2 regions of the Bradyrhizobium sp. CCBAU 21365 genome follow, and region 2 is predicted to be linked to the other one. Evidence: riboswitches for the same ligand, from Rfam matches in the RefSeq annotation. Region 2 holds a riboswitch; the other holds the start of a gene.
The links. A riboswitch is a leader RNA that binds a small molecule or an ion and turns the genes downstream of it on or off. The one in region 2 is predicted to bind ZMP and ZTP.
Positions count from the first base shown of each region.

Region 1: it holds a riboswitch for ZMP and ZTP, as region 2 does, so the genes downstream of both, glyA (serine hydroxymethyltransferase) here and XI02_RS26300 (bifunctional methylenetetrahydrofolate dehydrogenase/methenyltetrahydrofolate cyclohydrolase) in region 2, are expected to answer to the same signal.

Region 1 covers NZ_CP030036.1:5,088,817-5,093,022, reverse strand. The annotation lists gene XI02_RS23425 (IS110 family transposase) at 1-129, shown strand, start outside; gene XI02_RS23420 (hypothetical protein) at 358-513, opposite strand; gene glyA (serine hydroxymethyltransferase) at 622-1,893, opposite strand; ZMP/ZTP riboswitch at 1,929-2,014, opposite strand; gene XI02_RS23410 (response regulator transcription factor) at 2,101-2,763, opposite strand; gene XI02_RS23405 (sensor histidine kinase) at 2,760-4,181, opposite strand.
Region 2 covers NZ_CP030036.1:5,612,741-5,616,946, reverse strand. The annotation lists gene XI02_RS26320 (VOC family protein) at 1-6, opposite strand, end outside; gene XI02_RS26315 (hypothetical protein) at 268-906, shown strand; gene XI02_RS26310 (hypothetical protein) at 1,120-1,644, shown strand; gene XI02_RS26305 (hypothetical protein) at 1,765-2,172, opposite strand; ZMP/ZTP riboswitch at 2,393-2,472, shown strand; gene XI02_RS26300 (bifunctional methylenetetrahydrofolate dehydrogenase/methenyltetrahydrofolate cyclohydrolase) at 2,488-3,351, shown strand; gene XI02_RS26295 (MaoC/PaaZ C-terminal domain-containing protein) at 3,479-3,940, shown strand; gene XI02_RS26290 (zinc-ribbon domain containing protein) at 4,152-4,206, shown strand, end outside.

The DNA of each region.
Region 1 (4,206 bases), 520 kb from region 2:
TATGCACGACTGCGACAGGCCGGAAAACCAGCCAAACTCGCCCTCATCGCCGTCGCCAGGAAGCTGCTCACGGTCCTCAATGCCATGATGCGAGACCGAAAGCCGTACCTGCAGACCAAACCAACATAACAGTTGCCGGCCTTCGCCGGGACGACGGCGGGTGTTGTCGCTTGTGCGTCAAACATTCGCATTCTCGCGACATGATATGTCCGAGCCTTGCTCTTTTCACCCTATATTTTTGCTGCGGTGCTTGGCTTGCCGCGTCGGGCAACTCAGTGGCACGCGCGCGCGCGTTTTCGGCACACCAAGCGGCTTGTTGACGCCTCCCGGCGGCTTGGTGCCCGCCGGGCGTAGCTCTCACAGCCTGGACAGTGCCAGGCCGAGGTAACCGATCAGCGCACCGGTGCTGAGAATGATGACGACGAGCGCCTGCTCCGAGCGTGCTTGCAAGGTTTTCCGGGTCACGGTGTTCGACGCTCCGTCTTCGAGATCATGCGGTCCAACGAACAGCATCAATTTCCGTTCCGGTCGTTCCCGGGGAACCTTCATGACGTGCCCATGCAGACTGCACACCCGGACGAGCGACGCGACGAACGCGGAACAGGAACGCGGCTTGGCCGCCTATGAGGGCGGTGCGATCCCCGGAACGGGGAAAGCGCGGCACATCTCGACGCTGTTCGACCTCAGTCGCTTGACGACCGCTGCATCTCCCTTCGACCGGAGGGATCCCGCAATGAGCTCGGCGATGAGGCGCATTTCGGGCTCGCCCATGCCGCGCGTGGTCGCCGCCGGCGTCCCGAGGCGAATGCCGCTCGGCTTGAGCGGCGGACGCGGATCGTCGGGAATGATCTGCTTGTTTGCGGTGATCCCGACGGCGTCGAGGATGTTCTCGGCCGCGCCGCCGTCCAGGCCGACGCTGGCCACCGTATCCACGACCATCATGTGATTGTCGGTTCCGCCGGTGATCAAGGTCATGCCGCGTTCCATCAACGCTTCGGCCAGGACCTTCGCGTTACGGATGACCAGCCCTGCATAGGCCTGAAAATCGGATGTCGATGCCTTCTTCAGCGTGACCGCGGTTCCGGCCACAACGTTCATGTGCGGACCTCCCTGCAATCCCGGGAACACCGACGCGTCGATCTTGCCGGCGAACTCCCGGCGACAAAGAACGATGCCGCCGCGCGGTCCGCGAAGCGTCTTGTGCGATGTCGTCGTCATCACGTCGAAGCCCGCATCGAGCGGATTGCGCAAGGCGTTGCCGGCGATCAGGCCGCCGTAATGGCTGACGTCGGCCATGGTCAGTGCACCCACCTCATCGGCGATACTCTTGAAGGACGCATAATCCAGATCGCGCGGATAGGAGCTGTAGCCGCACAGCACCAGCTTCGGACGGACGTGCCGGGCCATGGCGCGGAGCCCATCGAAATCGATGGCGCCGCCGTTTGACGGCTGCGTCTTGTAGCGGGCGAAGTTGAAGAGCCGCCCCATGTGCGACACGGGCGCGCCATGGGTGAGATGGCCGCCGTGTGACAGGTCCATCGCCAATATCGTATCGCCGGGCTGCAGCAGGCCGAGATACACGGCCTGGTTCATTGGCGACCCGGACAGAGGCTGAACGTTGGCATGTTCGGCGCGGAACAGCGCGCAAGCTCGCTGTCGGGCAAGGTTCTCTATCTGGTCGGTAAATTCCTGGCCGCCGTAATAGCGGCGCCCCGGATAGCCCTCGGAATACTTGTTGGTGAACACCGACCCGAGCAGCTCGAGAACCTCGGGATAGGTGTAATTTTCCGACGGAATCAGCTCGACGCCGTCTTGCTGGCGGCGCTCTTCGCCCTCGAGCGCAAGGGCAACTTCCGAATCGTTGAGGTGGAGTTCATTGCGGAATGACGGCATGGTCCGGGCTCCCTAAGACGCTGGATCATCAGCTGAACGGGTGCCCAGGCGAACGGCGCTAGAACCCTTCGCGCTTCACCGTGGTCAATTCCACGTAAGCTCGCCAGTCGCGCGAGGGGCGAATGAGCCTGCGGAGCTCATCGCGAGCAGAAGGTTATCCAATCCCCGGCGCGCTCGCAAGAGTTGGTCGCTGCCGCCGCCGCGGGCTCAGCGTTCGCCGAGATCGAGCTGCGTCAGGATGCCTTGCCGCAGCGCGAGGCGGACCAACTCGATATCGGTGCCGACGCCGAGCTTGTCCTTGATCAGGGAATGCAGGTTCGCGACCGTCTTGGGGCTGAGGTGCAGCGCCTCGGCGATCTCCTCGGTGGTGTTCTCCGCGAGCAGCATCCGCAGCACCTCGAATTCCCGCGCGGTCAGGAGGTCGGCAGCCTTCCTCTCGCCGGCAAGGTGGCTGAGCGCGAGCTCGTGGTCGATATCCGGGCTGATCGCGATCTTGCCCGACAGCGCATCCATCACGGCGTGCACCAGCGTCTCCGGCGGGCTGGTCTTGGTGACATAGCCGCTCGCGCCGGCGCGGATCGCCTGCACGGCAAAGGCCGCGTTCTGGTGCATGGTGAACACCAGGATTTTTGCGCGCCTGTCCCACTGCCGGAGGCGGCGGATGGCCTCGATGCCGCCGATGCCGGGCATCGACAGGTCCATGATGACGAGGTCGGGCCCGGTCTCCTTGTAGAGGCGGTAGGCCTCGACGCCGTCGGAGGCTTCGGCGACGACGCAGAGGTCCGGCTGCTTCTGCAGCATCGCCCGGTAGCCCTCCCGAACGACGGCGTGGTCGTCAACCAGCATGATGGTTCGCGCCGCATGGCTCATGCCGCGCGCTCCACCGGTGCGGCCTCTCGGCTGGCCGCGACGGGAACGATGACGCGGAGCGATGAGCCGCTGGGCTGTCCGGTCTCGAAGCTGAGCCGCCCGCCCAGCGCGGCGACCCGTTCGCGCATGCCGAGCAGGCCGAGGCCGGACTTGAGCTGGGGATCGCCTTGTAGATCGCCGGGCTGGCCGTCATCGTCGATCGCGAGCACGATCGCGCTGTCCCCGCCGCCGGGCGCCGCCTCGCGCATCTCAAGCCGCAGCATCACGCGCGTGGCGCCGGCATGCTTGGCGGCGTTGGTGAGCGCCTCCTGCACGATGCGGTAGAGGTTGGCGCCGACGGAGGCGGCAAGGCGCTCGAACGATCCCGATATGGTGATCTCGAACCGCGGCTGTCCCCGGCTGCGGCCGTTCCAGCTAGCGACCAGGCCTTCGAGGCTGGCCGCAAGTCCGAGTTCGTCGACATCGGGCGGGCGGAGCCGGAAGAGGGCGCCGCGCAGCGTCTCCATCATGCCGGTCGCGGTCCGCGCGATGCCGTCGCATTCGGCGAGCAAAGGCGGGCAATCCGCGGCCGCGGTCTGGCGCGCCGAGGCGGCGAGCGCACGGATGGCGGCCAGCGACTGCCCGAATTCGTCATGCAGCTCGCGCGCGAGGTGCCGGCGTTCCTCGTCCTGCACCAGGATCAGTTTCTGCGTCAGCGCGTTGCGGTCGGAGAGCGCGGCAGCGAGGCGCTCGGCGAGCTGGTTGAAGACGTCGCCGATCGCCGACAGTTCGGCGAGATCGAACGGCGGCAGGCGCGCGGCGAGGTCGCCTGCGGCGATCCGTTCGAGCCCGTCGCGGATCTGCCGCGTCGGACGCAGCGCGCGCGCCAGCGCCGCATAGACCAGGGCGCAGAGCAGCGGCAGCGCGATCATGAACACCGCCATCAGCCGGCCGGCATCGTGCCAGGCCTCGGCGGTCGGCACCGCCGGATCGATCCAGGCCACAGCCTCGCCGACGGCGTTGCCGCGCGAAACCACCTGCCGTACAGTCTCGCGGCCGGGATCGAACAGGCGGCGATAGAGCGCCGCGAAGGCCAGCGGCGGCGCGGCCTGATCGGCTTGCGCGCCGCCGCAGAAGCGTTGGCTGATCTCGCCGCTATTGCTGCGAAAGGCGATGCACAGTCCCGGCGTCATGACCGTAGCGGCAACGCTGTCGAGATCGGGAAAGTCGGAACGCGCATTGTTCAACCATTGGATCTTGCTCTGCTGCAGCTCCAGCGTCTTGGCGGCGACATCGGCAACGGCCGCGATCCGCCCGCGCACCGAGCGGTCGGCCTCGACCAGGAAATAGCCGGAGATGACGGCAAAGCAGAGCGTCGAGACGATCGCCACGCGCAACGTCAGCCGCAGTTTCAGATCGCTTCCGGACCAAATCCACATTGGCGTATCCTCAGAGATCGCAGAC
Region 2 (4,206 bases):
AGGCATTGCGATCTCCTTGTTGTTCTCGCGCCGCTTCGGCGCGCGGCACTCGCTCTCGGGCGGCGCGAACTTAGCGAGCGGCCGGCCGTGAGACCATCCCTCCGTGCTGCCGGCCGCAAGATTACCGTCCCGGAATGAAACCATTGCGGCCATCAGCGATTGTCTTTGCGTGGCCGCTCGACCTGCGGCCGACCCGGAAGTCGCACGGTGCGGCTTCCTCTCTGTGTGGGGGCGGCCCGATCAGGCCGCCAGGGTGAGGGCACGACGATGCGGATCGGCTTGGCGTCGTTTCGGAGGTTGGCCGCCGGACGTCTCGGTGAGGGGGGCTTCTACGCCGGCCTGCTACTGCCGCTGATCGCGCTCGCCGGGATCGCCGCCTGGTTCATGCTCCCCGAGCCGAGCGACGCCGGAGACCAGGATGTCTGGCCGGTGTCTTCCTCCATGGTCCGCACCGCGCAGAATGCCTCGACCGGCGCGCAACCGGCCCAAATCACAAATCAGGCCGCGAGGGATGCGCTGGCCGCACCGGCGGACGAGCCGACCACTGTCGGCGTGGCCACCGCCCCACAGGGGACAGAGGAGGCCAGGCCGTCCGGGCCTGGCGCTGAAAGGTCGCCGCTGGACAAGCTGCGGATCGCCTCGCAATCGTGGCGGCGCGGCGGGCTGGGTTCGAAGGCGCTCGTCACCCTGACGCTGCGCAATGCCAACGATTTCGCGGTCAAGGACATCGAGATCGCCTGCGCCTTCATCCGCCGGGACGGTCGGCCGCTGACCGAGCGCAAGCGGCTGATCTCCGACACCATCGCCATGAAAAGCCGCAAAACTTATTCGCGGATGTTGGTCGGATTCGTCAATGTTAACGCAAACAAGGCGAAATGTTCGGTCGTGACCGCGAGCCGCCTCTAATTCCCGGCATCTCGAAAAAGTGACCGCGAATTGACTTGTCGGGTGAACCGTAACGGCCGGACAGGAACTAACTAATAAACCAGCCGTTAGTGAGCGACCGGCAGCGCGGACAGCGTCCGGGTGATCATGCGCAGACGATGAAATCGCCCGCGCGATGACTTATGTCGTCGCGCCGAGATGAACCGCGCCCGCAGCGCGGGGGGAGCTACCAAAATGCCTGTGGCGCGTTATTTCCTGTTCGTTGGTGGCGTGCTGCTCGCGCTGCTCTTCGTCGTCAATGTCATCGTGCCGCAGGAGGCCGTGGTCGGCGGCCAGAACCAGGGCCTGTCGTCGCCGGGCGTCGACAAGACCATGGTGCGCATCAAGTCGATCCAGAAATTGCCCGAGCGGGTGGTCTACGACACCAATTTGCCGACCATCGTTCCGGCGCAGGTCAACGCGGTTGCCGCGGCCATGCCGTCGGCTACGGGCGACGCGTCGGCGCAAGCCCGCGTCCGCAATACGTTCGCCCAGTTCATTCCGCCGGAGAAGGCTGACGCGCAGAAGGTCGCGGCCGAGACAAAGCCGGCCGAGCAGCCCGCGCAGGCCCAGCCTCAGGCGCCGAAGAAGCGTAAGGTCGCGCGCTACCATGCCCATCCCCAGCAGCCGATGCGGCTGGCACAGCCCGGCATGTATCAGCCCTACCGCGTCGCGCAGCAGCAGCGCATGGGCTTCTTCGGTGGCTTCGGTACTTGGTAAGAAAGGCCGCCCGCAGCCGGCAATCGATCCGCCGCCGCAAGCACTTGCGGCGGCATTTTCATGTCCGGGATCAGGCGGGTGGCCGGATCCGCGACGGCGTCCGAGCGCCGCCCGCTACCTTTAGCGCGGCAGGCGCGGAATCTTGTCCGCGAAGCCGTTATAGCAGGTCAGCCGCTCGTCCTCCTCCTTCACGAAGCGGCAATCGTTGACGCCCTTGGCCGGGGCGGCCTTCGGCTTCGGCTGCGGCTTGAAGATCTCGTCGTAGCAGATCAGCCGTTCCTTGGTGGCGTCGTCGATGTCCTGACAGGCCTGAAGCTTCTGGGCGACCGATTGCGGCTTGTCGGGCGCGGCAGGCTTCTCGCCCTTCTTGGCGGCCGACTTCTTGCCGACCTGGACCAGCGGCTTGTCGCCGACCATCGGCTGCGAGGTCGCCGCCGGCTTGTCGGCGTCGGCGGGGGCCGGCGTGGTGCCTTGGGCAAGCGCGGCAGCCGGGCAGAAGAGCGCCAGCGCGAGGATGATATGTTTCATGTCGAAAATGTCCGAAATGGCGTGATGACCGGAAGGATGGCGCCGGGGATCGGAAAAGCCCGGCAAGCGCCGAGACTTAACGCAAGTCTTGCCCGAATCCTACCCCCAGAGGTGACCCGCCCGGCACCGATCCACCGGCAAAAAAGTGGGGGCAATTCGTCGCCGTTCGACCCGCGGGGAGAGCGTGAATTGCCTTTGCCCGGCGGGGTGGCTATGACGACGCCATCTGCGCGACTGGCGCTTGGATGGACCACCATCGGGGAGCGCAGAGACTGAACGCCGCGCGCCTGGGCACCGCTTCGAAACGGAGGTGCCATGACGGCGAACATTCTCGATGGGCATGCACATGCCCAAATTGTCATCGACAAGATTTCTGGCGAACTCGACCGGCTGCCCCGCGCGCCGGGGCTTGCGGTCGTGCTGGTCGGCTGCGACCCGGCGAGCCAGATCTATGTGCAGAGCAAGGTCAGGATGGCCGAACGGCTCGGCCTGCGCGGCGAGGTCGCACGCCTGCCGGATGATGCCAGCGAGGCCGATCTGCTTGCCAGAGTGGAGACGCTCAATGCGCGCGACGACATCGACGGCATCCTCGTGCAACTGCCGTTGCCGGCGCATATCGACGCCTTGCGCGTGATGGCGGCGGTCGATCCCGCCAAGGATGTCGACGGCCTGCATGCCCTGAACGCCGGCCGGCTGTTTCACGGCGACGATGCGCTGGTGCCGTGCACGCCGCTGGGCTGTCTCCGGCTGATCAAATCGACCCTGTCGGACCTCACCGGCGCGCATGCCGTGGTGATCGGCAGCTCCAACATCGTCGGCAAGCCGATGGCCGCGCTGCTGCTGCAGGAGCACGCGACCGTGACCCAGACTCATATCCACACCCGCGGCATCAGCAGGATCTGCCGCGAGGCCGACATCCTGGTGAGCGCGGTGGGCAAGGCCGGCCTCGTGCGCGGCGACTGGATCAAGCCGCAGGCCATCGTCATCGACGTCGGCACCACGCGCGTCGAGAAGCCGGACGGCGGCTATGCGGTGTGCGGCGACGTCTCGTTCGACGAGGCGGTGCAGGTCGCCGGCGCGATCACGCCGGTGCCGCGCGGCGTCGGCCCGATGACGATCGCCTGCCTGATGGAGAACACGGTGAAGGCCGCAAAGGCGAGGGCGGCCCGGCTGCAATAGCGCGGGATGCCTGCGGCGATATGCGCGCGGCGGTGTTGCTCGCGTATCGCGCGAAGTTTCATGACGTCCGGGGTAATGGAAAGCCCGCACCGTTCGTCTAGCATCGCGCGACAGATGGAGGCGCGCGATGCTGTATGCGGAAGATCTCACCGAGGGCCAGACGTTCGAGCTTGGCAGCTACACGATCGGCGAGGCCGAGATCCTGGAGTTCGCCGGGAAATATGATCCGGTGCCGATCCATACCGATCCCGTCGCGGCTGCGGCCGGCCCGTTCGGCGGCCTGATCGCAAGCGGCTTCAACACCATTGCGATCTATCAGCGGCTCGTCGTGGAGGCGATCTGGACCAAGGTGGCGGGGATCGTCGGGCGGAGCTTCGAGATTCGCCTGCCGAGCCCGGTTCGGCCCGGCGCCACGCTCACCGGCCAATCCCGGATCCAGAAGATCACCATCAGGCCTGAGCGGCGCGACGCCGTCGTGATCTTCAAGACGGAGCTGGTCAACGACGAGCAGCGCCCCGTTCTTGTCCTCGTGCTCGACGCGCTGATCCACATGCGGCCGGCGGAGCAGGGGCGGGCGCAGCTCGGCTGAGGGGCATCCCGAAGTCATCCGCCTCGGACCGCGGCCAACGCCGCCATGTGTTCCCCGCACGCGACTTGTCGTCGCGCAATGTTGCGGCAATTATGACAAGCTGGCGGCAGAACAGCAGCGCATCAATGACGTCATCATCGACGAGGTCGTGCTGCCCGGTATTCACTTTGTCGATGCGCCGAAGGCATTCGACCCAAACGGATGTGCCGACGTGAAACGCAGCAGGCAGACGCACGGAGGGATCGAAGCCAGGCGGCGCAAGGCGG